Regions from separate parts of the Pseudomonas sp. MT92 genome, predicted to be linked through region 4. Evidence: predicted binding sites of a transcription regulator. Region 4 holds the regulator's gene; each other region holds the start of a gene.
The links. The regulator sigma-54, encoded in region 4, starts transcription at its own class of promoters, with help from an activator protein. The targets are predictions, from matches to a motif close to ANTGGCATNNANNTTGCTNT.
Positions count from the first base shown of each region.

Region 1: nirB (nitrite reductase large subunit NirB) is a predicted target of sigma-54. The motif match lies at 2,740-2,759, and genes of this name have one in related genera.
Region 2: flgB (flagellar basal body rod protein FlgB) is a predicted target of sigma-54. The motif match lies at 4,943-4,962, and genes of this name have one in related genera.
Region 3: glnK (P-II family nitrogen regulator) is a predicted target of sigma-54. The motif match lies at 4,882-4,901, and genes of this name have one in related genera.

Region 1 is NZ_JBXAFA010000003.1:26,020-33,783, reverse strand. It holds gene nirB (nitrite reductase large subunit NirB) at 1-2,528, opposite strand, end outside; gene AC1Q6D_RS06010 (OprD family porin) at 3,050-4,375, opposite strand; gene AC1Q6D_RS06005 (SCO family protein) at 5,067-5,672, shown strand; gene AC1Q6D_RS06000 (copper chaperone PCu(A)C) at 5,672-6,163, shown strand; partial or broken gene AC1Q6D_RS05995 (SAM-dependent methyltransferase) at 6,202-6,678, opposite strand; partial or broken gene AC1Q6D_RS05990 (hypothetical protein) at 6,708-7,585, opposite strand.
Region 2 is NZ_JBXAFA010000035.1:291-8,054, reverse strand. It holds gene AC1Q6D_RS32815 (MFS transporter) at 1-149, shown strand, start outside; gene AC1Q6D_RS32810 (flagellar brake protein) at 213-959, opposite strand; gene AC1Q6D_RS32805 (flagella synthesis protein FlgN) at 1,052-1,519, opposite strand; gene flgM (flagellar biosynthesis anti-sigma factor FlgM) at 1,569-1,895, opposite strand; gene flgA (flagellar basal body P-ring formation chaperone FlgA) at 2,076-2,837, opposite strand; gene AC1Q6D_RS32790 (chemotaxis protein CheV) at 2,921-3,853, shown strand; gene cheR (protein-glutamate O-methyltransferase CheR) at 3,900-4,727, shown strand; gene flgB (flagellar basal body rod protein FlgB) at 5,005-5,412, shown strand; gene flgC (flagellar basal body rod protein FlgC) at 5,416-5,859, shown strand; gene flgD (flagellar hook assembly protein FlgD) at 5,875-6,600, shown strand; gene flgE (flagellar hook protein FlgE) at 6,632-7,764, shown strand, end outside.
Region 3 is NZ_JBXAFA010000001.1:178,875-186,638, reverse strand. It holds gene AC1Q6D_RS00880 (DUF484 family protein) at 1-111, shown strand, start outside; gene xerC (tyrosine recombinase XerC) at 114-1,013, shown strand; gene AC1Q6D_RS00870 (HAD family hydrolase) at 1,010-1,717, shown strand; gene sutA (dormancy-specific transcriptional regulator SutA) at 1,898-2,221, opposite strand; gene AC1Q6D_RS00860 (secondary thiamine-phosphate synthase enzyme YjbQ) at 2,323-2,748, opposite strand; gene AC1Q6D_RS00855 (ammonium transporter) at 2,964-4,301, opposite strand; gene glnK (P-II family nitrogen regulator) at 4,337-4,675, opposite strand; gene AC1Q6D_RS00845 (accessory factor UbiK family protein) at 5,094-5,354, shown strand; gene AC1Q6D_RS00840 (YifB family Mg chelatase-like AAA ATPase) at 5,788-7,281, shown strand; gene AC1Q6D_RS00835 (methyl-accepting chemotaxis protein) at 7,316-7,764, opposite strand, start outside.
Region 4 is NZ_JBXAFA010000011.1:154,318-162,081, reverse strand. It holds gene AC1Q6D_RS20895 (KpsF/GutQ family sugar-phosphate isomerase) at 40-1,014, shown strand; gene AC1Q6D_RS20890 (KdsC family phosphatase) at 1,014-1,538, shown strand; gene lptC (LPS export ABC transporter periplasmic protein LptC) at 1,547-2,119, shown strand; gene lptA (lipopolysaccharide transport periplasmic protein LptA) at 2,106-2,654, shown strand; gene lptB (LPS export ABC transporter ATP-binding protein) at 2,654-3,379, shown strand; gene AC1Q6D_RS20870 (RNA polymerase factor sigma-54) at 3,564-5,057, shown strand; gene hpf (ribosome hibernation-promoting factor, HPF/YfiA family) at 5,132-5,440, shown strand; gene ptsN (PTS IIA-like nitrogen regulatory protein PtsN) at 5,453-5,917, shown strand; gene rapZ (RNase adapter RapZ) at 5,920-6,777, shown strand; gene AC1Q6D_RS20850 (HPr family phosphocarrier protein) at 6,793-7,068, shown strand; gene pmbA (metalloprotease PmbA) at 7,157-7,764, opposite strand, start outside.

The DNA.
Region 1 (7,764 bases), on a different contig from region 4:
AGTTCGGCCGCCATGATCGGCCGGCGTTGACCACGTTCCTGGACAAAGTGAATGTCCGGGTCCGGGCGTTTATCGTTGACGAAGGTGCGGAAGCGCTTGAGCTTTTCCGGGTCCTTGAGGGCGTTGGCCCACTCACATTCATAGCGGTTGACCACCAACTGCATCTGCGACTCCAGTTCAGCGCCCAGGCCCAGGCTGTCGTGGAGGATCACATCCTTGAGGTAATCCAGGCCGCCCTCCAGGCTTTCGCGCCAGACCGAGGTGCGCTGCAGTTTGTCGGCGGTGCGGATGTAGAACATCAGGAAGCGGTCGATGTAGCGGATCAGGGTCGCGTCGTCCAGGTCGGTGGCGAACAACTCGGCGTGACGTGGACGCATGCCTCCGTTACCGGCGATGTAGAGGTTCCAGCCTTTCTCGGTGGCAATCACGCCGACGTCCTTGCTTTGCGCCTCGGCGCACTCGCGGGTGCAACCGGAGACGGCGAACTTGAGCTTGTGCGGCGAACGCAGGCCCTTGTAGCGATCCTCGAGGGTCAGGGCCATTTGCACACTGTCCTGCACGCCGTAGCGGCACCAGGTGCTGCCGACGCAAGATTTCACCGTACGGGTCGATTTGCCGTAGGCGTGGCCAGTTTCGAAACCGGCTTCGATCAACTCGGCCCAGATGTCCGGCAACTCATGCAACTGGGCGCCGAACAGGTCGATGCGCTGGCCACCGGTGATCTTGGTGTAGAGGTCGTATTTCTTCGCGACGACGCCTATGGCAATTAGCTTGTCGGCGGTGATCTCGCCGCCGGGAATGCGCGGCACCACCGAGTACGTGCCGTTCTTCTGCATGTTGGCCATGAAGGTGTCGTTGGTGTCCTGCAACGGCACCAGCGACGGGTCCATGATCGGCTGGTTCCAGCACGAGGCGAGGATCGAGCCCACGGCCGGCTTGCACACGTCGCAACCGGTGTGACCCCGGCCATGTTTGGCCAGCAGTTCTTCGAAGGTGATCACCCCTTCCACCCGAACCAGCGCATACAGCTCCTGGCGGGTGTAGGCGAAGTGTTCGCACAGGCTCTTGTCGACACTGACGCCCCGGGCGGTCAACTCATGCTCGAACACTTGCTTGAGCAGACCGGCGCAACCGCCGCAGCCGGTACAGGCCTTGGTCTGTGACTTGAGCAGGCCGAGGTCGGTGCAACCGCCGTCGATGGCCGAGCAGATGGCGCCCTTGGTCACGTTGTGGCAAGAGCAGATCGTCGCCGCTTCCGGCAAGGCGCCCGGCCCCAGGGTCGGCGCGCCTTCGGACGACGGCAGAATCAGCGCGGCCGGTTCGGACGGCAAGGCAATCGCGTTCTGCATGTATTGCAGCAGGGTGTCGTAGTAGCTGTTGTCGCCGATCAGCACCGCACCCAGCACGCGCTTGCCGGTGGCGTCCACCACCAGGCGCCGGTAGCCGGCGCTCGTCTCGTCAATGAACTGATAGCTGCGGGCACCCGGCGTATGGGCGTGGGCATCGCCGATGGAGCCGACGTCGACGCCCAGCAGTTTGAGCTTGGTCGACATGTCGGCGCCCTGGAACGGCTCGGCCACGTCATCGCACAGCCGCGCGGCGACGCTGCGCGCCATTTGATAGCCGGGCGCGACCAGACCGAACAGGCTGCCATTCCAGGATGCGCACTCGCCGATGGCATAGATGTTCGGGTCGCAGCTCAAGCAGGTGTCGTCGATCACCACGCCACCGCGGGGGCCGATCTCCAGCGCACATTGGCGAGCCAGCGCATCCTGGGCGCGAATACCGGCGGAGAACACCACCAGGTCGGTTTCGAGAAATTCGTCGTTGGCAAAATTCATCCGATAGCGGTAGTCCTCACCGGCGCTGATCGATTGCGTGGCGCGGGACAGGTGCACGCCGACGCCCAGGCGTTCGATTTGTGCCTTGAGCGCCAGGCCACCCAGATCGTCCAGTTGCACCGGCATCAGGCGCGGGGCGAACTCCACGACGTGGGCTTCAAGGCCCAGGCGCTTGAGCGCGTTGGCCGCTTCCAGACCGAGCAGGCCACCGCCGACCACGACGCCGCGCCGGGCATTGGCCGCCGCCGCTCGAATGGCATCGAGGTCTTCGAGGGTGCGATAGACCAGGCGCGAATCGCCTTCAGCGCCTTCAATCGGCGGCACAAAGGGGTAGGAGCCGGTGCCCAGGACCAGTTTGTCGTAGCTGACACACCCTTGCGCGGTGATGACCTGACGACGCTCGCGGTCGATTTCCAGCACCGGCACACCCAGGTGCAGGGTGACGCCGGGCGTCTGGTACAACGATGCATCGCTCAGCGCCAACGACTCGGCGTCGCGGCCGGAGAAGTATTCGGAAAGGTGCACACGGTCGTAAGCGCGCATCGGCTCTTCGCTGAAGACGTGCAAGCGATAGCGATCAAGGGCTCCGCGCTCGATCAACTGTTCCACACAATGATGTCCGACCATGCCGTTGCCGATCACGACCAGCGTTTGCAGCTTGTTCAACGTGGCTACATTGGAATTCATAAACGACACCTGCCAAAGCCAATCACGGTAAAAAAAAGCAAAAAAAAACGCCTGAAACCTTGCGGTTCCAGGCGTCTTTGCCTGTTCTTTTGCGGTGTTGAAACCAGACGGCTATGCCTGATCCACCGATGTAGCCCACGACCTGTGCGGCCAGTCGATCGTCGTTGACCGAGAGGGCTGTCCCTCTTTTTCAGATGGACTTGAGGGGATTAATGCAGCCTTTGTGCCAGTGGGTGACGGATGCTGTGCGCGACAGGCGAAACGGGTCCATCACGCGCTGGAAATGGCCTTGTAAGGGTGGGCCAGAGGCGTTCCCGGCAGGATGGAAGCGTTCCGACGGCGGGTGACACATGACGCTGGAACACCTGGAAAATCGCCTCGCACTGGTGCACGTCGTCAGCCACGGCGCTTTAAAAGTGCACCCAGGGAAGCGCTTGTACAAACAAAACGGCCAGCTTCAGCAGGGCTGAAACTGGCCGTCAACGCGGTGCGCCCTTCGGGCCTGACCGGCGGTCTTGCGCTTAGAAAATCGAGATCGGGTAATCCACGATCAGACGGGTTTCGTTGTAATCCCCTTCCGCCTGATCGGCGTTACCGCGGTGCCAGGCTTGACGCACCCGCATCGACAAGTCTTTGGCTGGACCGGTCTGCACCACGTATTTGGCTTCGAAGTTGGTTTCGTGGTGCTTGCCGTCAGAGCCATAACCATAGGCCTGGTAGGCGCTGCCGACCGGCATGTGGGTGCCGTCGATATTGTCGCCGTTCAGGTAGCGCGTCATAAAGCTCAGCCCCGGCACGCCATAGGCCGCCATGTTCAGGTCGTAACGGGCCTGCCAGGATTTTTCGCCAGGACCGTTAAAGTCAGAGTACTGAACCGAGTTGGCCAGGAAGATGGAGTCGGCCAAATCACCCGACTTGTTATTGCCAACGGCCACATAGTCAAACGGCGTGTCGCCGTGAACTTTCTGGAACGCCAGTGTAACGGTGTGAGCACTCAGGAAAGAGTACGCCGCAGCCATCGACCAGGTGGTGTTGTCGATGGCGCCGGCTTTGGATTGGCCGGAATCGAGGGTGCGGTAGATATTGAAGTCCAGGTTCAGTGACTGATCGGCAGTGAACGGGATCGTGTAGTTGGCATTGCCATAGTATTGGTGCCAGACGTCTTTGAGGTCCGACGCAAACAAGCTCATGGACAAGTTGTCGGTCAGCGTGTACTTGCCGCCGAGGTAGTCAATACTCTTGGCCGCCACGTTTGCATAACCGGCATACAGGTCATGGCTATTGTTGGTTGTGGTCGAACCGTTACTGGCGGTGAAATGCCCGGCGTCGAGGTTCAACCCTTCGATTTCGCTGCTCAACAAGTTGAAACCGGTCGCCGTTTGAGGCGTGGCACGAGTGCCCGCCGTGGCCAGGACCGGGTTGTTTGGCTGCAAGTTGCCATAGTGCAGTTCAGTCTTGGAGAACCGGGCCTTGATCGACGCGCCTGCGCTGCTGAAGTCATCCTTCGGCCGGCCGTTGCTGTCGACCGGCAAGTTGCCGGAGTCCGCATTGCCTTTGCCACCGTCCAGCTTCACCCCCCAGTACCCGTAGGCATCCACCCCAAAGCCGACGGTGCCTTGGGTGAAGCCGGAGGTGAAGTTGCCTTGTGTCACTTGCAACCAGTCCTGTTTGTCGCCCGCCGTATTCTTACCGTCACGATCAAAATAAAAGTTGCGAAGTAGGAGGTTCAAACTGCTGCCTTCAACAAACCCCTTGGCAGTCGCCTGGTCTTCCACACCAGCGGCCGACGCTAGTTGAGTAACACCCAGTGAGACAGCCAGCGCCACCAAATTCCACTTCAAAGACATTGTTCGTTCCCCTGTTTTTTAATAGAACTGCCTCGTCTCTCAATGCGCAGAAAGCAGGGCATCCCCTGAAGTCGGGCGGTCAAAAGCGAACAGTCGTAAGTCAATGGCAGATAAGAAAAAAGCTCTAAGTCGCAATCTTTTGATCGCGCAGAGTGATACACCGTTTTATAACGGTTTATTTTTTATTACATGGCAGGCCCTAAGGCGAAAAACTTATAACACTTTCGCGCCGAAACATTGATCCGGTTTCCCGTGAAAGTAATTATCAATTCCTGCAACAATTCAGGCTTATTACAAGCAGATGCCTTAGTCGCTTTGAGCGGGCTCGTTATATAGCCGAAACGGCCCGGCATTTGAGCTTGACTCAAATATCCAACACTGAAGGCACCGCGAAAAAGAAGTAGACAAACACGCCGAATCCATCGGCTAGTACCCGCCCGTTAAAACTGTTGAGTCGTTGTCGTCATCGGGATCTCCGACCATCAATCGTGCACGGTGGTGCATCTGCACTGTGCCCCCAAAGGCGCGTTTAGCCGGGTTGTGAACGGCTGACCGCGACCATTTGGCGCATGACCGGCGGGCGACCGATTGAGCGCCACAGGGCAACAGTTTGTTAACATCCACGCGCTTTTTTTCGCCTGATACGTCAGGCACTGTGGTTTTTCAGTGGTGACACAGGAAGCTTTTTTCCATGAGTACGTTGTATACCCGTCGCACCGTCCTGCAAGGCATGGGCCTGCTGAGCCTTGGCCTGCTCGCCGGCTGTGATGACAGCAACAAGCTGTCGTTCAAGTACGGCAAGGATCTGAGCGACAAGATCATGGGGCGTAACTTCAAGCTCAAGGACGCCCAGGGCGAGACCCGGATGCTCGGCAGCTACCGTGGCCTGATGCCGATGATCTTCTTCGGTTTCACCCAATGCCCTGCGGTGTGCCCGACGACACTGGCCCGCGCCGCCCAGGCCAAGAAGCTGATGGGCCGCGACGGCGAACGCCTGCAAGTGATCTTCATCACCCTGGACCCCGAGCGCGATACCCCGCAAATGCTCGACAAATACGTCAAGGCCTTCGACCCGAGTTTCGAGGCGCTCTATGGCAGCCTGGAAGAAACCGCCGCCACCGCCAAGGAGTTCGGCGTGTTTTATGAAAAAGTCCCGAGCGGCGACACCTACACCCTCTCCCACACCGCGACCAGCTACGTCTTCGACTCCAGGGGCAACTTGCGCCTCGGGCTGTCCGCGTCCCTTACCGCAAAAGAGTGCGCAGAAGACCTGCTCACCGTCATGGAGGTCTGCTGATGACTTCGTTGTACGCAAAGCGTTTTAAACAACTGGCCCTCGGCCTGTCCCTGATCGGCATGGCCTGGCAAGCGTCGGCGCAAACCCTGGTCAACGACGCCTGGGTTCGCGCGACGGTGGCCGGCCAGCCATCGACCGGGGCCTTCATGACCCTGCAGGCGGACACCGATAGCAAACTGCTGAGCGTACAGTCGCCCGTCGCCAGGACCGTGCAAATCCACCAGATGAGCATGAAAGACGACGTGATGAAAATGGGTCAGGTCGAGTCCGTCGAGCTGCCGGCCGGCAAACCGGTGAGCCTCGATCCGGGCGGCTACCACGTCATGTTGATGGACTTGAATGCCCAGGTTCAGGAAGGCAGCAAAGTGCCGCTGACCCTGGTCGTGGAAAACGCCAAGGGCGAGAAAGAAACGATCAACGTCGAAGCTGAAGCCAGGGCGCTGGGCACCATGGATCACAACAAGATGATGGACCACAGCAAGATGCATTGATCTGCTGACCGCCTCCCCCCCGAGGCGGCTCATGGTCACGCGTCGCGTCGGGCGCGGGCGACGATCAACGCGCCGACGCCGGCACCACAACCGATGTCCACCACGCGCCGCACAGGCTCGAAACACTGCTGCAAATGCGCTTCGATCAACCGGGCAAAGCGGTAGCTGTCGGGACCGAAAAACACCGAGTCGGCCTGGGTCGTCGGGTACGCCGAATGGGCGAACAGCAATCCTTCCAGGGTTGACCAGCGCACAGTACTGCGCCATAGCGAGCCCTCCCTTTCGACGATGCCTGCCTGCTCCAGCGCCGCCAGTGCCTCCGTCGCAAACAACCGGTGATCGAACGGCATCGACCCACCGAAAACATCGCGCAGGTCTTTTGCCAGCGGTGTCGCCAGGCGCTGAAGAACCCTTTGGTGGGTCAACGGGGTCGGGGTGACGAAACGATAATGCTCGGCGAGCAGGCGCCTGCCCCACTCCAGTAAGCCTTGATCGGCGTTTTGTTGTGCTGACATGTGGCGCTCCTTGAGTCAGTGCAAAGGGGTCAGCGCAGACGGGTACGCAATTCAATGAAGCGTCGAGAGGCGTAGAGCCCGGCCGGACGGCAATGACGTTGCGCCGAGGGCCACGGAATCAACGACTCAAGCTGTTGCCGTGGCGATTGCTCGCTCAGGGTGTCCTGCAATGCCTTGAGTTCCGGATCATCTGCCCACCCGGCGTCGGTGTGGTTCTCGTCGTGCTTGCGACGCAGTGATGGCTGACGTTTCGGGTCTTGCCAGTCACCGGCCATCCAGTCGCGCAGCAGTTGCTTCTCGTATCCACTGAACACGCCGAACATGGCGGCGGTGCTGCCTTCGATCAAATTCCAGAAGCGACTTTCCTGTGGTGGACAATGGCGCTTGATCCAACCCTTGCGCTCCAGTGCGCCGAGAAAGTCCTCCACCTGCCCGGCCGCCGACAGCCACTCGTTCACGGTCCTGCCCTCGATCCGACAGTAATCGGAATGCATGTGCTGACCGGACCGTCGAACCGTTGGTCCTGCCAGCCATCCACCACCCCCTCCAGCCAGGCGCCATCGACCTCTTTGGTCGGCGCTACCCGTTGCAGGAAATACAGCGCGTGAGCCTTATTCTGAAAATAGCGCCGTGCGCCGCCCTGCTGGCGCTCCTCGATGTACCGGGCATAGTCGCGTGCCACCTCGGCACAATGCCGTTCGGCCCATGCCGACAATTGCTCCGGCGTTTCGGGCAAGTCACAAGGCAGCTCAGCGGCGCGGGCCAGTTGTTGGTGCAGTAAGGTTTCCGCCCTTGATTCGGCATCGGAAGCCTTGCTGTACAACACGCCGTAGAGGTCGCGGCACCGTTCATGACTTGAATCAGTCAGTGTCGAGGATGTGCCGGACAAAAGTGTGAACACGGTCATGAGGTCATTCTCCTGGGCCATGCATTTCGACTGCCCCTGACATCCAGTGGCGATTAAACGAAACGCTGCTCGTTGAACAGGAGATTTGTCCGGCTACGAAAAATCCCATCGGCTTTCCCAGGCCATGGACCGGTGGCAATACAGAAAGCTGCGCCAACACCTTCGCCCCAGTGCACCTG
Region 2 (7,764 bases), on a different contig from region 4:
ATCCGCGGGTCAATGAGCAGGTGGTGCAGGACCAGATGCAGAACCCGATACCTTCCGAACCAGGGGCCGAATCGGAGCCCGAAGACGATACACCTCGTGAGCAGCCGGACGCGGGGAGTGAAAAAAGTTTTACCGAAGCCAGGCCATAACACTGAGGCAAAAAAAACGGGCAGTCACCGCAAGGGGCTGCCCGTTTTTATTGAAGGACTGTCTCAGAAGTCGTCTTTGTCGAAGCGACGCGCTTCGCGTTGCAACTGATAGACGAACCGCTCGACCTGCCGTTGCACCAGTCCGCTCATGTTATGGAAGCGCACACCGGCGAAGGTGGTGGAGATCTTTTCTTCAAAGTGCAGGTAACGCAACTCGACCGGGGCTGTCATCTTGCCAAAGGGCAGGGCGGCCACGAAGCGGTCATAGACTTGACCCAATTGCAGTCGGTCAGTGATGTCGCCAGAAAAGCGTAACTTGCAACCGGTAGCCGAGATGTCCAGCAGCTTGCCGCTGATCGGTGCCTTGATTTTCTCGCCATCAAGGTCGACGTCGACCAGTTGTGCCAGCTTCAACGCCGCGCGAAACGCATTGCGGCGCTGGTGGTAGACCACTTCATCGGGCAGCGTGCCGCGATAGCAACGACTATCGCCGGATTCGTCGATAGTCAGCGGACCGTTGCTTTCCCAGGCAATGCGCACGCCTTCGTGGAAGCCTTCGACTTTGAAGGGTTCGCCGGCCAACAGGAAACGCTCGCCGTCGCGGGGAATCATTTCGTCCAGGGCAATCATGTTGGTTTCACGATCAATGTCCACCAGATAGCTCTGGAAACGCTGGCTGCGTTCGTGGAACGTAATGATCAGTGGGTCATGACTTTCTTGCAGCTGGCGCAGGTTGCTGGAGATTTCCAGAGGCGTGCTAAGCACCTTGGGTGGCTGCGGAGCATCATCCGCATTTAAGGCATTGGACACGGTTAATCAATCTCCAGACAAATTTTGACTACGGCTAACGGGCATTTTGCCAGCATGTTTCGCGTCTTGATAGAGCGTGCTCATCGACAAGCTTAAGCCTGACTGAGCGGGCGCGGTTTCACAAGCTTGGAGAATGATCCGCTGGCATCGTAGAGCGCGGGAGGTTCGCCGCCGGTAAGAATTTTCAGCTGGGTAGCCGTAGCGGCTTGCTGTATCAGGATCGACTGTCCGTTGCTGGCATTGGTCGTGTGGCACTGGGCCAGGAGGTTGGTCAGCACATCGCTTTGCGCCAGCAATGCTTCGCCAACGCTTGACTGGCTGGCCAATTGTTCCAGGCCGCTGCGGTTGGCAGGCAGGTTGAGGCTGGCGAGGATCTCGCTGCGCTTGCGGCCATGCTGTTCGAGCAAGATGATCAATGCCTGTTTCTGCGCCAGAACGTTTTCGAGCAGAGGCATGTCGCGACCATGCAAGGCGAGGGACTCGGTCTGCAGTAACTCCAGCAATTGTTGCGCTGGAGCAAAATCGTCGATGATCAGTTGCAGTAAATTAGTGTCTTGCATGGCTGGCCTTGGGTTTTAAGCGTCCAAAAGCCTGGCGCAGGCCTTGGGCCTAGCGCTGGGCTTCGAAGTTGAGCAGTTTGCTGGCTATACGGTTGCTGTCGACTTTGTAGCTGCCATCGGCAATCGCTGCTTTCAACGCAGCCACGCGGGCGTTGTCGACGACAGGTTGATCGCGCAGCGTATCAGTGACCTTTTGCAACTGTTGAGCCTCATTGCTGAGATGTACCGATTCCCCGCTTTTGACGGTACTGGCCTGTTCGGCCGGGGTATTCAGCGACGCGGATTTATCGGCCTCGGCCGCTGCCTTGCTTGCGCTGGTACGTGTACTGCCCGTAAGTGACGAGGAACTGTTCAAACGGCTGAAATCGATGACCATGATAAAAAACCTCTGGGAATTTGGACGCTTGCCATGGTTTCGGCCATTCCCTGAAAAACTTTAGGCCCGTTTATCAATGAGCTTGCGCGCGTCAGTGCCCGCCCTGAATGGGGAACAGTTTAGGGAACAGCCTTGGTTAGCGCCATCCTCTTGAGCCGCGAGCGCCAGGAATAGAGAACCCTACATGGACACTTCCACCTGACCCGGCGCCGTGACCTGCGCCTTGATGACTCGCTGGGAGTTGAGGTTCTTGACCCGGATCTGTTCGTTCAGGCCTCCGCTGGCCAGTGCCTCGCCAGGCATTCTCACACTGAGCGTACCGCTGCGCGCGGTAATCACCACCTGATCGCCCTTGCGAATGACTTCGGCCTGCTCGATGTGCACCAGGGTAATGACCTGGTCAGTGACCGTTGGTCGGGTCAGTCTTTGTCCGATCGCCTGATCCACCGATGTCAGATAGCCCTGGCTGATCAAGCTGATGTCACGCTCTCGCAAGGTGACGTCGCCAGGCTCGACAATGCCGGCACGGCGCAGCGGTCGAGTGGTGGTCACGACGTCGCGAAACAGGCGTACTTGAGCGGGTACGAACACCGTCCAGGGCGAAGCGCCTTCGCAGCGAACCTTGACCGTTACCCGTCCCAGCGGCTTGGCCGGACTCTCCAGCGAGGCTGTCAATTCCTTGTCGCACATTGGCATGCGCAATCGGGGATCGAGCTGGTTGACCTGGATTTCGTAGCGACCTTCCGTTTGACTGGTGGCCAGATAGTCTTCTACGGTGAACTCAAGAAAGCCCTGAGTGACGCCGATAAGCATGTCAGGCAAGGTAACCGCGTCAGCAAGGGCAGGGCTGCCAGCGTTGAACAGGCATACGGCCGCCAACACGCCGAGCAATTTGCGGTAGGGTGTGGTCAGGCGTCGAAAAAATGTCGGTTCTGTGTTCATAGAGAGATAAAAAGCAAGCGCCGTGCCGTTTAGAGATGAATGTGCGTCGCAACAACACTTAGCGTTGGTGTAGGAGTCTGGGCATGGCTGGTGTAATGGATTCGGTAAACCAGCGCACGCAACTGGTGGGGCAGAATCGCCTTGAGCTGTTGTTGTTCCGTCTTGACGGCCAGCAGCTGTATGGGATCAACGTATTCAAGGTTCGGGAGGTGCTGCAATGCCCCCAATTGACGCTGATGCCCAAGTCCAGTCCTGTCGTGTGCGGCGTGGCGAATATTCGGGGGGCGACCATTCCGATCCTTGATCTGGCGATGGCGACCGGCTCGGGTGGCTTGAAAGACAAGAACAATCCCTTCGTGATCATCACGGAGTACAACACCAAGACCCAGGGGTTCCTGGTGCGCTCGGTGGAGCGGATCGTGAACATGAACTGGGAGGAGATTCATCCGCCACCCAAGGGCACTGGCCGCGATCACTACCTGACGGCGGTGACTCGGGTCGACAATCAGCTCGTCGAAATCATCGATGTCGAAAAGGTGCTGGCGGAAGTGGCGCCGACACCGGAAGCGATCTCCGCAGGCGTGGTGGACGTCGAAACCCAGCACAAGGCGCTCTCTTTGCGTGTGCTCACGGTCGATGACTCGTCGGTGGCGCGCAAGCAGGTTACGCGTTGCCTGCAAACGGTGGGTGTCGAAGTGGTAGCGCTGAACGACGGTCGGCAAGCGCTGGATTACCTGCGCAAACTGGTCGACGAGGGCAAGAAGCCGGAAGAAGAGTTCCTGATGATGATCTCCGACATCGAGATGCCGGAGATGGACGGGTACACCCTCACGGCGGAGATCCGCAACGACCCTCGCATGCAAAAGCTTCATATCATCCTGCATACTTCGTTGTCGGGTGTGTTCAATCAGGCGATGGTCAAGAAAGTCGGTGCCGATGACTTCCTCGCCAAATTCCGTCCTGATGACCTGGCATCCCGGGTAGTCGACCGGATCAAAGCAGCAGACATTAGCTAGGGGCGTTCGGCCCCCGGCAGTCAACACGATTTAAGAGGCGGCAGCATTGTCAACGGGTAATTTGGATTTCGAACAGTTCCGGGTATTCCTGGAAAAAGCCTGTGGCATTTTGCTCGGTGAAAACAAGCAGTATCTGGTCTCGAGCCGTCTCAACAAACTGATGGAGCAGCAGGGTATCAAGTCGTTGGGTGAGCTTGTCCAGCGCATGCAGACCCAACCGCGCAGCGGTTTGCGCGAGCAGGTGGTGGATGCCATGACCACCAACGAAACCCTGTGGTTTCGTGATACTTACCCCTTTGAAGTCTTGAAGAATAAGGTATTGCCCGAAGCGATCAAGGCCAGTCCCGGTCAGCGTCTGCGCATCTGGTCGGCGGCATGCTCGTCGGGTCAGGAACCGTATTCGCTGTCGATGTCCATTGACGAGTTCGAGCGGGTCAACATGGGCCAGTTGAGGATGGGCGTGCAGATCGTTGCCACCGATCTTTCCAGCACCATGCTCACCAACTGCAAGACCGGCGAGTACGACAGCCTGGCCATTGGTCGCGGCCTGTCACCTGAGCGACTGCAGCGATATTTTGACCCGAAAGGGCCGGGGCGCTGGGTCATCAAGGCTCCGATCAAGAGTCGGGTGGAGTTCCGCTCGTTCAATCTGCTGGACAGTTATGCCAGCCTGGGCAAGTTCGACATCGTGTTCTGTCGCAACGTCCTGATTTACTTCTCTGCCGAAGTGAAGAAGGACATCCTGTTGCGGATTCACAGTACATTGAAGCCCGGTGGTTATCTGTTCCTTGGTGCTTCGGAAGCGCTCAATGGATTGCCGGATCATTACCAGATGGTCCAGTGCAGTCCGGGGATCATTTACCAGGCGAAGTGATTCGTTGCTGGACTGAAAACGGGAGACCTCAGAGGGCTCCCGTTTTTTTATGCCCGGCGTATTCCTGCCGACACCTCGAGCCCGCTCCCAAGAACGCGTGTGTTTGCTAATGGGCAAGCGGCAGAAAAGCGGCAGGCGGCGGAAAACGGTTGCCGCTTTTCTGGCATTGCCGCGTTGCCACTGCTCGCAAAGCCCCGGTTTACGGGGCTTCATGAGTTGGCATGACGCTTGCTAAGTTCATCGTACGAAAAATCAGGTCACCCGAAGGTTTCCCGACATGAGCATCAGCTTCGATAAAGCGCTCGGTATTCACGAAAAGGCTCTGGGCTTTCGCGCTCAGCGCGCCGAAGTTCTGGCCAACAACATTGCCAACGCCGACACCCCGAACTACAAGGCTCGGGATCTGGAGTTCTCGAAAGTGCTCGAGGCGCAGAGCGATAAAGCCAAGAACGGCACGTTCGCCTTGAACATGACCAACAGTCGTCATATCGAAGCCGAAGGCCTGGGTAATGGTGACGAGTCGCTGATGTATCGCACGCCGATGCAACCGTCGATCGACCAGAACACCGTGGACGCTCAACTGGAACAGTCGAACTACGCGGAAAACGCAGTCGGCTTCCAGGCCAGCTTCACGCTGCTCAACAGCAAATTCAAAGGGCTGGTGTCAGCCTTGCGCGGAGAGTAAGTCATGTCCCTGTCCAGTGTTTTCAACATTGCCGGTAGCGGCATGAGTGCGCAAACCACTCGTTTGAACACCGTTGCTTCGAACATCGCCAACGCCGAAACCGTCTCGTCGAGCATCGACCAGACCTATCGTGCGCGTCATCCGGTATTCGCCACCATGTTCCAGGGCGGCCAGAGCGGCGGCAGCGATTCGCTTTTCCAGAACCAGGACGCCGCGGGTCAAGGCGTGCAGGTCATGGGCGTGGTCGAAGATCAGAGCAACCTCGAGGCGCGTTACGAGCCGAACCATCCGGCTGCTGATGCCAAGGGCTACGTCTACTACCCGAACGTCAACGTAGTGGAAGAAATGGCTGACATGATTTCCGCGAGTCGTTCGTTCCAGACCAACGCTGAAATGATGAACACCGCCAAAACCATGATGCAGAAAGTCCTGACCCTCGGTCAGTGATAAGGGGCGACTCAGATGAGTGTTAGCGATTCCACCAGCGGTTTGAGCCTCAAGGATGTCTTGGCCAATTCTTCGGTCAAGACCAGCACCACCAGCAGCAACGGCCTGGCCGCTGCCACGAGTAGCGCCACCGGCAAAAACGCGTTGGGCAAAGACGCTTTTCTGCAGTTGTTGGTGACTCAGCTGAAAAACCAGAACCCTCTGGAACCGCAGGACAACGGCGCGTTTGTCGCTCAATTGGCACAGTTCAGTAGCCTGGAAGGGATTACCACGCTCAACGATACGGTCAGCGGCATTGCCGGCAACTACAACTCGTCTCAAGCGTTGCAGGCTTCTTCGCTGGTAGGTCGTTCTGTTGTTGCCCAGACCGACACCGCAGTGGTCGACACCTCCAAGAGTTTCAACGGTACGGCGGTCGTACCTGCCTCGACGAATCCGGTGACGATCAAGATCACTGATACCGATGGCAAAGTCGTTCGCACCATCGACCTGGGCAGTCAGCAAGCCGGTAACGCCAGTTTCATCTGGGACGGCAAAAACGATGCGGGCGAGGTGGCCAAGGCCGGCACTTACAAGTTTGCGGCTAACGCGACTTACGACAGCCAGGCGACCTCGCTGGTGACTTACCTGCCGGCCACCGTCAACAGCGTGACCATCAGCCAGACCGGCGGTGAGTTGATGCTGAACCTGGCAGGCCTGGGCAGTGTTGCCCTGTCCAAAGTACAGACCATTGGTATATAGAGCCGACTAACACGGCACAAAGGAGTGGAATATGTCTTTCAATATCGGCCTTAGCGGTCTCTATGCAGCCAACAAACAGCTGGACGTAACCGGCAACAACATCGCCAACGTCGCGACCGCCGGTTTCAAATCGTCCCGTGCAGAATTCGAAGATGTGTACTCGGCCACGCGCCTGGGTACCGGTAGCAAGACTATCGGCAACGGCGTGCGTCTGGCCAACGTTTCCCAGCAGTTTGGCCAGGGCGACGTTAACAACACCGGCAACGTGTTGGACATGGGTATCCAGGGCAACGGTTTCTTCATCCTCAGCGACAACGGCTCCCTGAGCTACACCCGTGCCGGTGCGTTCAAGACAGACGCCCAGAACTACGTGGTCGACAACAACGGCAACCGTCTGCAGGGTTATGGCGTCGACTCCAATGGCAAGATCATCAACGGTGTGTTGACTGACTTGAAGATTGATACGTCGAGCCTGGCGCCGCACGCGACCACTCGTGTCGATCAGACGATGAACCTGAATTCCTCGGACCCACTGCCAACAGTGACCACGTTCAATGTCAAAGACACCAGCAGCTACAATAAAACCATTTCCACCCCTGTGTACGATACGCAGGGTAACCAGCACACCATGGACCAGTACTACGTTAAAAACGCGGCGTCTAACTCCTGGACCGTTTACACCTATATAGACGGTCGCAGTCCATCGGATCCTACCGCAGAACCTCCGGTCGCCCTCACCGCCGACATCACCTTCAACCCTGATGGCAGCATCAAGACGCTGACGGCTGGTGCAGGTTGGACGCAAAAAAACAACACCCTGACCATGACAGGCTGGAAGCCGGGCGTGCTGGTTGACGCCAAGGCCAACCCGCCGACTTGGGCCTTGAACGGCTCGGACGCGGCTGCTAGCGGTATCGCCTTCGACATGACCAAAACCACTTCGTATGCTTCGCCTACAGCGCGAACTGCGCAGTACCAGGACGGCTACGCCACCGGCCAGATCTCCAGCCTGACCATCGATGAAAGCGGTGTCATGACCGCCAACTTCAGCAACCAGCAAACCAAGGCCATCGGACAGGTAGCGGTGGCCAGCTTCGCCAACGAGCAAGGCTTGCAGCCAATTGGCGGTACCCGCTGGAAAGAAACCTTCTCCTCGGGCGTGGC
Region 3 (7,764 bases), on a different contig from region 4:
GATCCGCAGCATTACAAAAGCTCGGTGGGCACCCTGTTCCTGAGCTACATCGCCGAAGTCATGGGCCGCGTGCTGCCACGGGTCAACAACTCCTTGCGCTCGGTACGCTGAACATGGAACGGCAACTGGACGCTTACTGCGAACACCTGCGCAGTGAGCGACAGGTGTCGCCGCACACGCTTTCGGCCTATCGTCGCGACCTCGACAAGGTGCTGGGCTGGTGCGTCAAACAGAACATCGGCAGCTGGGCGGCGCTGGACATCCAGCGTCTGCGTAGCCTGATCGCTCGCCTGCATGCCCAGGGCCAGTCCTCCCGCAGCCTGGCGCGACTCTTGTCGGCGGTGCGCGGGCTCTATCACTACCTGAACCGCGAAGGCCTGTGCGACCACGACCCGGCCAACGGCCTGGCGCCGCCCAAGGGCGAACGCCGCCTGCCGAAAACCCTCGACACTGACCGCGCGCTGCAACTGCTTGAGGGCGGTGTGGAGGATGATTTTCTGGCACGTCGCGACCAGGCGATACTTGAGCTGTTCTACTCTTCCGGGCTGCGCCTGTCGGAGCTGACCGGACTGAATCTCGATCAGCTTGATTTGGCGGATGGCATGATCCAGGTGCTCGGCAAGGGCAGCAAAACCCGTCTGCTGCCGGTGGGCAAAATGGCGCGCGAGGCATTGGAGCTCTGGTTGCCGTTACGGGCATTGGCCAATCCGGCGGACGACGCGGTGTTTGTCAGCCAGCAAGGCCGTCGACTGGGCCCACGGGCGATTCAGCTACGGGTAAAAGCCGCTGGCGAACGGGAGCTCGGGCAAAACCTGCACCCGCACATGTTGCGCCACTCCTTCGCCAGCCACTTGCTGGAGTCCTCCCAGGACCTGCGGGCAGTGCAGGAACTGCTCGGCCATTCGGACATCAAGACCACGCAGATTTATACCCACCTGGACTTCCAGCACCTGGCCACGGTCTACGACAGTGCTCATCCACGGGCCAAACGCATTAAAGGCGATGATTCATGACTCTCCAACTGATCACCTTCGACCTCGACGACACCCTCTGGGACACCGCTCCGGTGATCGTCAGCGCCGAAGCCATATTGCGTGAATGGCTGACTGAACACGCACCGAATCTGGGCGCGGTACCGGTGGAACACTTGTGGGCCATTCGCGAACGCATCCTGAGCATCGAACCTAACCTCAAGCACCGCATCAGCGCCCTGCGCCGCCGGGTGCTGTTCCAGGCGCTGGAAGAAGCCGGTTACGCCCATACGGAAGCGTCCGACCTGGCCGATCAGAGTTTCGAGGTGTTTCTGCACGCCCGGCATCAGCTGGAAATCTTCCCCGAAGTGCAACCGACCCTGGAAGTGCTGGCCAACCATTACACCCTCGGCGTGGTGACCAACGGCAATGCCGATGTGCGGCGCCTGGGGCTGGCGGATTATTTCAAGTTCGCGTTATGCGCCGAAGACATCGGCATCGCCAAACCTGACTCTCGATTGTTCCATGAGGCGCTGCAGCGCGGTGGCGCCACTGCCGAGACCGCGGTGCATATCGGTGACCACCCAGGCGATGACATTGCCGGTGCCCAGCAAGCGGGGCTGCGGGCGATCTGGTTCAACCCGGCCGGCAAGGACTGGGAAGCCGACCGGTTGCCGGATGCCGAGATTCGCAGCCTGACCGAGTTGCCGGCGTTGCTGGCGAGTTGGAACAAGACCTCGAACTGACAAGGAAACCTGTGCGAGCTTGCGATGAGAGCGCAACATTCAAAATAAAGGTTGCCTGACACTCCGCCATCGCGAGCAAGCTCGTGCCCACAGGGATCACCACCGTTTTCATCTTTTTTGTTTCAGGCATGAAAAAGCCCGCAGCGACGGCGGGCTTTTTCAGCAAGCAAGGAATCAGGCTTAGATAGGCCGGCTGCCGTACTTGTTATCAGGCTTCTTGGGAGGATCGGCGACCACATTGGCCTCCACTTCCTGCACCTTGCCGCCACGAGCCAGGAACTCTTCCATGGCCTTGGCCAGGGCGTCGCGTTCCTTGTTCTTGGCTTCGACACTTGGCAACTCATCGACCGATACCGCTGCCTTGGCTTTGCCTTTGGCGGTCGGAACCGGCGCATCACCGCCGTCATCTTCAGCGACATCTTCCGCCGCCGCTTCCAGACCTTCTTCGGTTTCGTCGTCGTCGCCTACTTCGAGGTCGTCGTTTTCCAGATCATCGTCGCTCATGTTCTACCTCATGACTTGCGAAAAGCAGATTAGTTATAGCCCAGCTTTGCCCTCTGTCGAAGGCTGCCGGAAAAAAATCAACAGCCGCTGCTGACCAGCGGTTATGCCCCTTCACCGTGCACGGTGGCGAGGACTTTACGAGCACCGCCATGATCACGGTGCTCGCCCAGATAAACGCCTTGCCAGGTCCCTAACGCCAATCGGCCTGCCGATATCGGCAGACTGAGCTGACAGCCAAGCACACTGGCCTTGAAGTGCGCCGGGAGGTCGTCCAGGCCTTCGTCGTTATGCTCATAGCCGTCTGCTCCTTGTGGGATCAGACGATTGAAAAACCGTTCGAAGTCGCGACGTACCGCCGGATCGGCGTTCTCGTTGATGGTCAACGACGCCGAGGTATGCTGTAGCCACAAGTGCAGCAGACCAACCCGGCACGCCCTGAGTTCAGGCAAGCCGGCGAGTAACTCGTCCGTTACCAGATGAAAGCCCCGGGGCCTCGCCCGCAGAGTAATCAGAGTCTGTTGCCACATACAGTTCTCCGCACGTTCGGGGCGCATTCTAGCGCGCTCTGGGAAAAAACAAAGGCCCTAATATTCCTTCAATCCTGTAAGCCATCGGCGGCACAAAAACCCGCGTCGCAAACAGTGCAAAAGCTGTCAGAAAAAACCTTTCAGCGCTTCCCTTAACGACAAAATCCGGACAAAAAAATGCCCGGCAAGCCGGGCAAGTTTTCTCATGCGCGTGCTTACAAGTTGTAGCCGCGTTCGTTGTGAAGCGCCAGATCGATACCGACGGCTTCTTCTTCCTCGGTGACACGCAGACCCATGACGGCATCCAGTACCTTGAGAATGATGAAGGTGACGATCGCGGTGTAGATCACCGTGAAGCCCACGCCTTTGCATTGAATCCAGACTTGTGCGGCGATGTCGGTGACGGTACCGAAGCCACCCAGGGACGGTGCAGCGAAAACACCGGTCAGGATTGCACCGAGGATACCGCCGATACCGTGCACACCGAAGGCGTCCAGGGAATCGTCATAGCCGAGTTTGCGTTTCAGGGTAGTGGCGCAGAAGAAGCACACCACGCCTGCTGCCAGGCCGATCACCAGAGCGCCCATAGGACCTACGGTGCCGGCCGCCGGAGTAATGGCCACCAGGCCTGCAACCACACCCGAAGCGATGCCCAGTGCGCTTGGTTTGCCGTGGGTCATCCACTCGGCGAACATCCAGCCCAATGCAGCAGCGGCGGTTGCGATCTGGGTCACCAGCATCGCCATGCCGGCCGTGCCGTTGGCCGCCGCGGCGGAACCGGCGTTGAAACCGAACCAGCCGACCCACAGCATCGCCGCACCCATCAGGGTATAGCCAAGGTTGTGCGGCGCCATTGGGGTGGTCGGGAAGCCTTTACGCTTGCCCAGCACCAGGCAGGCAATCAGGCCGGCCACACCGGCGTTGATGTGCACCACGGTGCCACCGGCGAAATCCAGCACGCCCCAGTCCCACAGCAGGCCGCCGTTGCCGGACCAGACCATGTGCGCGATCGGCGCGTAGACCAGCGTGAACCAGACGCCCATGAAAACCAGCATCGCGGAGAACTTCATCCGCTCGGCGAAGGCACCGACGATCAGCGCCGGAGTGATGATGGCGAAGGTCATCTGGAAGGTGACGAACACTGCCTCAGGGAACAGGGCCGCAGGGCCGGTCAGGCTGGCAGGGGTGATGCCGGCGAGAAACGCCTTGCCCATGCCGCCAAAGAACGAGTTGAAGTTGATGACGCCTTGTTCCATGCCGGTGGTGTCGAACGCGATGCTGTAGCCATAAATGACCCACAGGACGCTGATCAGACCAGTAATGGCGAAGCACTGCATCATCACGGAAAGAATGTTTTTCGACCGAACCATGCCGCCGTAGAACAGCGCGAGGCCGGGAATGGTCATGAACAGCACGAGGGCTGTCGAGGTCAACATCCAGGCGGTATCGCCGGAGTTGAGGACTGGAGTCGCCACCGGATCTGCCGCCATGGCCAGGCCGGGCATTACGATGGACAACAGGGCTCCTAGCCCTGCGAATTTACGCAGAGTCATATTGTTTTCTCCTGGGGCGTTGGGTTTGTGGCGGCTTAGATTGCGTCGGTATCGGTTTCGCCGGTACGGATGCGAATCGCCTGTTCCAGATTGACCACGAAGATCTTGCCGTCACCGATCTTGCCGGTGTTGGCGGCCTTGGTTATCGCCTCGATAACCCGGTCGAGATCCTTGTCGTCAATGGCGACATCAATCTTCACCTTTGGCAGGAAATCGACCACATACTCCGCGCCACGATACAGCTCGGTGTGACCCTTCTGCCGACCGAAGCCTTTGACTTCAGTGACGGTAATGCCCTGCACGCCGATCTCGGACAACGACTCGCGCACATCGTCCAACTTGAACGGCTTGATGATGGCAGTGACTAGCTTCATGAAAACTCTCTCCCGAATTGGTGGACTTGCCCCAGGAAAACAAACCCGTCTCAAGTCTAAGCGCAGTGCCTGGCTTTGTAACGCATCGTCGACCTTACTTGCCCGTCCGACGCCAGCTACCCGCTCCTCACGAAACACTTCCCGTGCTCCGCTTGGCGCACTGCATTCGTCACAGCGACTGCATCAGTGCATGGGTCACTACCGTCTAAGCAGAAAGCTTGCCATCTCCACAAAACGTACTGTTTTCAAGCCTTTACCAGCAGATGGCAGCGACTTCGCAACAACACCGCACGCGTTACGCACAACAACGGTGCGATGCCGTCCGTCCCCATGCGCGAAAAGCGTGCATCCTTTGCCCGCGAAATGACTATAGACACTGCGTGATACACTGCCGGCCATTGTTATCAGGACCTTTCCCATGCTCGCGCCCAAAGACTTCCTCGACGCCCTGACGGGCACCGCCTCCCGTCTCTTCAGCGGCGACACCCCATTGCCGAAAAGCGAAATCGAAAGCCAGTTCAAGGCCCTGCTGCAAAGCGGCTTCAGCAAACTGGATCTGGTGAGCCGGGAAGAGTTTGATAGCCAGATGGTCGTGCTGGCGCGGACGCGGGCACGGTTGGAAGCACTTGAGACGAAGGTCGCGGAACTGGAAGCGAAACTGAATCCACCCTCCGAATAACGCCGCTCCCCAATGGTTAACCCCATTCCACCGTGTAGGCGAGCCTGCTCGCCACAAGGTCGTAACGACCGTCAGATTTATCTGTAGGAATTGCCGAGACTGCGGTCTTCAAGCCCGCAAGAGTCCCGGCAACATCCTACGAACCTCTCATCCGCCGTCTGATTGCGCCGCTAATCCACCCTTTCTAATGCAATAACTGACCACTTTCGACCAACACTAGCGCATCGCACATCAATGTCTCTTCAAAGAAATTAAACGATGGAATGCTTATGGCGAGGGAGCGCTCCCCTCGCCACAGAATCAATACGCTGCCCGTGGAACGGCGCAACATCTTGCGAAAATTCCTTCTCTTCCATGCACTGCGGAAACAGCGCTGCCGTCTACCCTTCAAAAACCCGCAGGAAGCGGCCCCCGTACAACTCAAGGAACGACCATGTCCCTCTCCATCGTCCACAGCCGCGCCCAGATTGGCGTGGATGCGCCCGCCGTCACCGTCGAAGTTCATCTGGCCAATGGCTTACCGTCGCTGACCATGGTCGGCCTGCCTGAGGCAGCGGTGAAAGAGAGCAAGGATCGGGTGCGCAGTGCGATCATCAATTCGGGGCTGCAGTTTCCGGCGCGGCGCATCACCCTGAATCTGGCACCGGCGGATTTGCCCAAGGATGGCGGACGGTTCGATCTGGCGATTGCCCTGGGGATTCTTTCGGCCAGCGTGCAGGTGCCGACGTTGACGCTCGATGACGTGGAATGTCTGGGTGAGCTGGCCCTGTCAGGCGCAGTGCGTGCGGTGCGAGGCGTGTTGCCGGCGGCACTGGCCGCGCGCAAGGCCGGGCGTTCGTTGATGGTGCCGAGCGCGAATGCCGAGGAGGCGTGCCTGGCGTCGGGGTTGAAGGTGATTGCGGTGGATCATCTGCTGCAGGCCGTGGCGCATTTCAATGGACACACGCCGGTAGAACCCTATGTCTCCGATGGATTGATCCACGCCAGCAAACCCTATCCCGACCTGAACGAAGTGCAGGGCCAGCAAGCCGCCAAACGGGCGTTGCTGATTGCTGCAGCCGGCGCGCATAACTTGCTGTTCAGCGGACCTCCGGGAACGGGCAAGACGCTTCTGGCGAGTCGCCTGCCAGGGCTGTTGCCGCCCCTGGCCGAGTGCGAAGCACTGGAAGTGGCGGCGATTCAGTCAGTCACCAGTTGCGTCCCTTTGAGTCATTGGCCGCAGCGCCCCTTCCGACAACCGCACCACTCGGCTTCAGGCCCGGCGCTGGTCGGTGGCGGCTCGAAACCGCAGCCCGGTGAAATTACCCTCGCCCACCACGGTGTTTTGTTTCTCGATGAGCTTCCGGAGTTCGACCGCAAAGTACTGGAGGTGTTAAGGGAGCCTCTGGAGTCGGGCCATATCGTGATTTCCCGAGCGAAGGATCGCGTGCGATTCCCGGCACGTTTTCAGCTGGTGGCGGCAATGAATCCGTGCCCCTGTGGATATCTTGGCGAACCCACTGGCCGCTGCTCCTGCACCCCGGACATGGTCCAGCGCTATCGCAACAAACTGTCCGGGCCGTTGCTGGATCGGATCGATTTGCACCTGACGGTTGCGCGGGAGGCCACGGCGCTGAATCCGACGGTGAAACCCGGAGAGGACAGCGCCAGCGCGGCGGAGCGGGTCGCTGAAGCCCGTGAACGACAGCAAAAGCGCCAAGGGTGCGCCAACGCCTTTCTCGATTTGCCGGGGCTGCGCCGGCACTGCACGTTATCCACAGTCGATGAGACCTGGCTGGAAACGGCCTGTGAAAGGCTGACCCTGTCGCTGCGCTCGGCGCATCGGCTGCTGAAGGTGGCGCGAACCTTGGCGGATCTGGAGCAGGTCGACGGGATCAGGCGTGAGCATCTGGCGGAAGCATTGCAGTATCGGCCGGCGATGCAATAAGTGCCGACGCCGCATCGACTATTTCAAAAGCACCTCAACGAAACCGGTCAACCTCGGCACGCAAGTCTGCCGCCAGCTTCTCCAGCTCTTTGGCAGTGACCGCCAGGTTCGACACCACTTCCCGCTGCTCGCTATTCGCCAGGGCAATGCTTTGCAAGTTACTGCTGAGCAAGGTCGCGGTGCTGCTCTGCTCCTGGGTCGCCGTGGTGATCGCGGCGAATTGCTGGCCAGCCGAACGGCTTTGCTCGTCGATACGCGCCAGCGCGGAGGCGACATTGGCATTGCGCGACAAGCCTTCCTGCATCAGCACATTACCCTGCTCCATGGTGCTGATGGCGTTGCCGGTTTCCTGCTGGATGCTCTGGATCATCACGGAAATCTCGTCCGTGGCCTGACGGGTGCGCGAAGCCAGGTTGCGCACCTCATCGGCCACCACGGCAAAGCCACGCCCCTGCTCACCGGCACGCGCCGCTTCGATCGCAG
Region 4 (7,764 bases):
TATAATCGCCGCCTTTTCATCAGGCTATACGATTCAGACATGAGCCAATCCAGCGACCTGATTCAATCAGCACAACGCACCATCCGCCTCGAGGTAGAAGCCGTACAAAGCTTGCTGCCGCATATCGACGCAGATTTCGTACGCGCCTGCGAGATGATTCTGGCCAGCAAAGGCCGCGTAGTCGTGGTCGGCATGGGCAAGTCGGGGCATATCGGCAACAAGATCGCCGCCACCCTGGCCAGCACCGGCACCACCGCATTTTTCGTGCATCCGGCCGAAGCCAGCCACGGCGACATGGGAATGATCACCCGCGACGACATCATCCTGGCGCTGTCGAACTCCGGCTCGACCAATGAAATCGTCACCCTGCTGCCACTGATCAAGCGTCTGGGCATCCAGCTGGTCAGCATGACCGGCAACCCGAACTCGCCGCTGGCCAAGGCCGCCGAGGTCAACCTGAACGTTCACGTCGAGCACGAAGCTTGCCCGCTGAATCTGGCCCCCACTTCCTCTACTACGGCGGCGCTGGTCATGGGCGACGCCCTGGCCGTCGCACTGCTGGAAGCGCGCGGCTTTACCGCCGAAGACTTCGCCTTTTCCCATCCCGGTGGAGCATTGGGCCGACGCCTGCTGCTGAAGGTGGAAAATGTCATGCACGCCGGGCAAGAGTTGCCACAGGTTCAGCGCGGCACCTTGCTCAAGGATGCGCTGATGGAAATGACCCGCAAGGGCCTTGGCATGACAGTCATCCTCGAGGCCGACGGCAAGCTGGCCGGGATCTTCACCGACGGCGACTTGCGCCGCACCCTGGACCGCAGCGTCGACATCCATAGCGCCACGATAGATCAGGTCATGACCGTGCACGGCAAGACCGCCCGCGCCGAGATGCTCGCCGCCGAGGCCCTGAAAATCATGGAAGATCATAAAATCAACGCATTGGTCGTGGTCGACAGCGAAGACCGCCCGGTCGGCGCCTTGAACATGCACGATTTGCTGCGTGCAGGAGTAATGTAATGAGCGCGGACCTGCTGCAACGCGGCCAACACATCAAACTGGCAGTATTCGATGTCGATGGCGTCCTGACCGACGGGCGCCTGTACTTTCTCGAAGACGGCAGCGAATTCAAGACCTTCAATACCCTCGACGGCCAGGGCATCAAGATGCTGATGGCGGCCGGCGTCCAGACCGCGATCATCAGCGGCCGCAAAACCCCGGTGGTTGAGCGACGGGCGAAAAACCTTGGCATCCCGCATCTGTACCAGGGGCGCGAAGACAAACTGGTGGTGCTCGACGAGCTTCTCGGCCAACTCAACCTAAGCTATGAGCAGGTCGCTTATCTAGGCGACGACCTGCCGGACCTGCCGGTCATTCGCCGCGTCGGCCTGGGCATGGCGGTGGCCAATGCCGCAAGCTTTGTGCGTGAACACGCTCACGGAGTAACCCTGGCCCGCGGTGGCGAGGGTGCCGCCCGCGAATTCTGCGAATTGATCCTGCGCGCCCAGGGCCGTCTCGATGCGGCCAACGCCGCGTACCTGTGAGCCAAACCATGCTGAACAAAAAAATTCGCAACATTCTGGTGTTCGGTTGCATTGCGGCGATTTTCGCCGCGGTCGGCTATTGGAACATCAGCCCGGAACGCTTCCTCGACAAACCGATCGCGCATGTCGACGAAAGCGAAATCGATTATTACGCTACCAACGCCCACAGCGTGCAGTTCCTGCCTGATGGCAGGCTTCAATACGAAATGACTTCCGACAAAGTCGAGCACCTCAAAGCAAGCGAAGTCACGCTGCTGACCAACCCTGACCTGAACATGTTCCGCGGCACCGAGTTCCCGTGGCACGTCCAGAGCGAAAAAGGTGAGGTCAACCCGGACGGCACGCAGGTTGAATTGATCGATTCGGTACGCATCACGCGCTTTGATGAAAAAAACCGCAGAACCCTGATCACCACCACTCGAATGACGGTGTTCCCGCAGCAACAATATGCGCAGACCGAGCAACCCGTTAGAATCGACGGCGCTGGCGGCGTATCGACCGGTACCGGAATGAAAGCGTATTTGAAAGAAAGCAGGATACACCTGCTATCGAACGTAAGAGGACAGTATGAGGCTCGTTAAAACCCTCCCTATTTTGCTCAGTCTGGGCGCAGCACTGGGAAGCGTGAGCGCCTGGGCTCTGCCGAACGATCAAGAGCAGCCTATCCGCATTCAAGCCGACGACGCCCAACTGGACGACAAGAATGGCGTTGCCACCTACAAAGGTGACGTGATCATTACCCAGGGCTCGATGAAGGTCACCGGCAACACCGTGACCATCACCCGCACGCCGACCGGCGATATCGATGTAGTGACCTCTGTAGGCAACCTGGCCTACTTCGAACAACTGCAAACCCAGGGCGACACCAAGCCTGTCCAGGGCTGGGGAGTGACCATCCAGTACCACGCCGCGCAAAACCGCGTCGTACTGATCGATCGCGCCAAAGTCATCGACAAGGACAACAACACCACCCAGGGCGAAAAAATCGTCTACGACACCGTCAAGAAGCTTGCGAGCGCTGGCCGTGCGACAGGTAACAAGGTCACCGAAGCGCGTCCGCGCATCGACATGGTGATCCAGCCGAAGAAGAAAACCGACGAGCAAAAGGCCCAGTAATGGCAACTCTGAAAGCTCAGCATCTGGCCAAGAGCTACAAGAGCCGCCAGGTCGTCCGTGATGTCAGCCTGTCCATCGACAGCGGTCAGATCGTTGGCCTGCTAGGCCCTAACGGCGCTGGCAAGACCACCTGTTTCTACATGATCGTAGGCCTGGTACAGGCCGATCAGGGCCGCGTACTGATCGACGACCTGGACGTCAGCCACCAGCCAATGCACGGCCGCGCAAAGGCCGGTATCGGCTATCTGCCGCAAGAAGCGTCGATCTTCCGCAAACTCTCGGTCGCCGACAACATCATGGCGATCCTGGAGACCCGCAAGGAACTCGACAAGGCCGGTCGCCGCAAGGAGCTGGAAAGCCTGCTGCAGGAATTCCACATCAGCCACATCCGCGACAACCTCGGCATGAGCCTGTCCGGTGGCGAACGCCGCCGTGTGGAAATCGCCCGGGCATTGGCCACCAACCCGAAATTCATCCTCCTCGACGAGCCCTTCGCCGGCGTGGACCCGATTTCGGTAGGCGACATCAAACAGATCATCCATCACCTCAAGGCCAAGGGCATTGGCGTGCTGATCACCGACCACAACGTCCGTGACACCCTCGACATCTGTGAAACCGCCTACATCGTCAACGATGGCCAATTGATCGCCGAAGGCGACGCTGCAACCATCCTGGCCAACGATCTGGTCAAGGAAGTGTATTTGGGCCATGAGTTCCGCCTGTAAGCACCGAGGTGTCTGGCTAGTCGACCGAGCGCTTGTCTCGATAAAAAATCAACACTTTTTTATTGTTACAGCGCTCTAGGCAAACACTTCAGTTTCAGGCATATAATTTGCTTATGTTTGGCGCTCCGGCGCCCTGTAGTGGATGGCGCATGTGCGCCGGCGAATAAGGTGTTTAGCCCCTGCCATGAAACCATCGCTAGTCTTGAGAATGGGCCAGCAGCTGACGATGACACCGCAGCTGCAACAGGCCATCCGCCTGCTCCAATTGTCGACCCTGGACCTGCAACAGGAAATCCAGGAGGCCCTGGAGTCCAATCCGATGCTCGAACGCCAGGAAGAAGGCGACGACTTCGATAACAGCGACCCCTTGGCCGACAACGCCGAACAGAAACCCAACCCCGACATTCAGGAACCCTCCTACCAGGAAAGCGCACCGACGGTTGATAACCTCGAGGAAGGCGACTGGGACGAGCGTATCCCCAACGAACTGCCCGTCGATACCGCCTGGGAAGACGTTTACCAGACCAGCGCCAGCAGTCTGCCGAGCAACGATGACGACGAGTGGGATTTCACCACCCGCACATCGGCCGGTGAAAGCCTGCAAAGCCATTTGCTGTGGCAATTGAACCTGGCGCCCATGTCCGACACCGATCGCCTGATCGCCGTGACCCTGATCGATTGCATCAACAATCAGGGCTACCTGGACGAGACGCTCGAGGAGATACTCGAAGCCTTCGACCCGGAGCTGGACATCGAACTGGACGAAATCGAAGCCGTCCTGCACCGCATCCAGCAATTCGAACCCGCCGGAATCGGCGCCCGCAACCTGGGCGAATGCCTGCTGCTGCAATTACGCCAGATGCCGGCCAAAACCCCTTGGCTCGCCGAAGCAAAGCGCCTGGTCACCGACTACATCGACTTGCTCGGCAGCCGCGATTACAGCCAGCTGATGCGCCGCATGAAGCTCAAGGAAGATGAGCTGCGCCAAGTGATCGAACTGGTTCAAAGCCTTAATCCGCGCCCGGGCTCGCAAATCGAATCCACTGAAGCCGAATACGTGGTTCCCGACGTGATCGTGCGCAAGGACAACGAACGCTGGCTGGTGGAACTCAACCAGGAATCGGTACCGCGTCTTCGGGTCAACGCCCAGTACGCCGGTTTCGTGCGTCGCGCCGACACCAGCGCCGACAACACGTTCATGCGCAATCAGTTGCAGGAAGCCCGCTGGTTCATCAAGAGCCTGCAAAGCCGCAATGAAACCCTGATGAAAGTTGCCACCCAGATTGTCGAGCATCAGCGCGGCTTCCTGGAGTACGGCGACGAAGCCATGAAACCGTTGGTCCTGCATGACATCGCCGAGGCGGTTGGCATGCACGAGTCGACAATTTCACGGGTGACCACACAGAAATTCATGCATACCCCTCGGGGCATATATGAACTGAAGTACTTTTTCTCCAGCCATGTCAGCACCTCCGAAGGCGGCGAATGCTCGTCCACGGCGATCCGCGCGATCATCAAAAAACTGGTTGCCGCGGAAAATCAGAAAAAGCCGTTGAGTGACAGCAAGATCGCTGGTTTACTGGAGGCACAAGGCATTCAGGTGGCTCGCCGCACCGTCGCCAAGTACCGCGAATCCCTGGGGATCGCGCCTTCGAGCGAACGCAAGCGGTTGATGTAGAGCCACGCCACAGCGTTCCAGTGGTAGATCATTTGATCTACCGCTTTATGCACTGGCAACGAAGGAGAAGCTGTATGCAAGTCAACATCAGTGGACACCAACTGGAAGTGACCGAACCTCTTCGCACCTACATCGGCGAAAAACTCCAACGGTTAGAGAGGCACTTCGACAAGATCACCAACGTACAGGTCACGATGACCGTCGAAAAGTTGAAGCAGAAAATCGAAGCCACGCTGCATATTCCCGGCAATGAAGTGGTCGCGAACGCGGAACATACCGATATGTACGCGGCGATCGACGCACTGACCGACAAGCTGGATAAACAACTCAAAAAGCATAAGGAAAAGACCCAGAGCCTCCTCCAGGGCGCTACCGGTCGTTAACACCCCCAACCCATGATCCGACTTGAAAGCATCCTGACCCCCGGCCGTTCCCTTGTGAACGTGCCGGGCGGCAGTAAAAAGAAAGCCCTCGAACAAATTGCCAACCTGATCGCCCGGGAAGTGCCGGATCTGGAGATGCAAGATGTCTTCGAGGCGTTGATTGCCCGTGAAAAACTCGGCTCGACGGGTTTTGGCAACGGCATCGCCATTCCCCACTGTCGCCTGAAGGGCTGCTCTTCACCCATCAGTGCCCTGATGCACCTCGATGCTCCCATAGATTTCGACGCCATCGACGGCGCACCGGTTGACCTGTTGTTCGTTCTACTGGTCCCGCAAGCCGCTACCGATGCGCACCTGGAACTTTTGCGCCAAATTGCCAGCATGCTCGACCGCAAGGAAGTGCGCGAAAAACTGCGCAGCGCCCCGAGCAATGAAGCCTTGTATCAGGTTGTCCTGGACGAGCAAAACGGTCAGTAATCATGCGCTTGATCATCGTCAGTGGCCGCTCCGGCTCAGGTAAAAGCACCGCCCTTGATGTACTCGAGGACAGTGGCTACTACTGCATCGACAACCTTCCCGCCGGGTTGCTGCCGGAACTCGCCGAACGCGCATTGATCCACACCGAACTGGCACAGCCGCTGGTGGCCGTGTCCATTGATGCTCGCAACCTGCCAAGTCACTTGTCGCGATTCCCCGAATTGCTCGAAGAAGTCCGCAGCCGGCATATCCAGTGCGATGTTCTGTACCTGGATGCCGACGAAGAAACCTTGCTCAAGCGTTTTTCGGAAACCCGTCGTCGTCACCCGCTGAGCAGTGCCAATCGTTCGCTGGCTGAAGCGATCAACGATGAAACCAGCCTGCTCGGCCCCATAGCCGACCTTGCCGATCTCAAAGTCAACACCACCAACCTCAACCTGTATCAGCTACGGGATACGATCAAGCTGCGCCTGTTGAACCAGCCGGAACCCGGTACAGCCTTCCTGGTGGAGTCCTTTGGTTTCAAGCGTGGCATGCCCGTGGATGCCGACCTGGTATTCGACGTGCGCTGCCTGCCCAATCCCTACTGGAAACCCGAGCTTCGGGCGCAGTCCGGGCTTGATCAACCGGTTGCCGAGTACCTGGCAGCCCAGCCGGACGTGGAAGAGATGTTCCAGGACATTTCCACATATCTGCTCAAATGGTTGCCCCGCTTTGCCGCCAGCAACCGCGCCTATGTCACCATTGCCATCGGCTGCACGGGCGGACATCACCGCTCCGTCTACCTGACCGAACGCTTGGGCAAGACGCTGCAACAATCCCTGAAGAACGTCCAGGTCCGCCACCGCGACCTCAGCTAAAGGATTCACACCGCGATGCCTGCTCTGGAAATCGAAATCATCAACAAGCTGGGCCTGCACGCCCGTGCTTCTGCAAAATTCGTCGGAGTCGCCGGTGAATTCAAGGACTGCACGATCAGAGTCGGACGCACTCCGGAATCTACGGTCGACGGCAAAAGCATCATGGCAATGATGATGCTCGCGGCTGGCAAGGGCACCAAAATCTACATCAACACCGAAGGCGAAGACGCGCAAAAGGCGCTGGATGCGTTGAAAGACCTGATCAACCGCTATTTCGACGAAGGCGAGTAAACGCGTATCGAGGCCAAACCCGCTCGATAGCCCACAAAAAAAGGCGCACCACCCATCAGGTGGTGCGCCTTTTTTGTGACAGGGGAGTTTAGCTGCCTGCCACCGTCATCCGCTCGATCAGTACCGACCCCGTACGGATATTGCTGCGCAGTTCCAGGTCATTACCCACGGCAACGATCTGCTTGAACATGTCACGCATGTTACCGGCGATGGTCACTTCCTGGACCGCGAACTGAATTTCACCGTTCTCGACCCAATAACCCGCCGCGCCACGGGAGTAGTCGCCCGTGACCATATTCAGGCCCTGCCCCATCAATTCGGTCACCAGCAGGCCACGCCCCATGCGACGCAGCAAGGCCGCCTGATCTTCATCACCATGGGTGACGAACAGGTTATGCACGCCTCCGGCATTCGCGGTGCTCGGCATGCCGAGCTTGCGACCGGAGTAAGTACCGAGGATGTAGGACACCAGCTCGCCCTTTTCAACGAACGGCTTCGCGTAAGTCGCCAGACCATCGCCATCGAAGGCCGCGCTGCCCAAGGCACGCATCAAATGCGGACGCTCATCGATGGTCAGCCATTCAGGAAACAGCTTCTGACCCAGGGTGCCTTCAAGGAACGATGACTTGCGATACAGGCTGCCGCCGGAAATCGCCGACAGGAAGCTGCCGAACAAACCACCGGCCAACTCGGCGG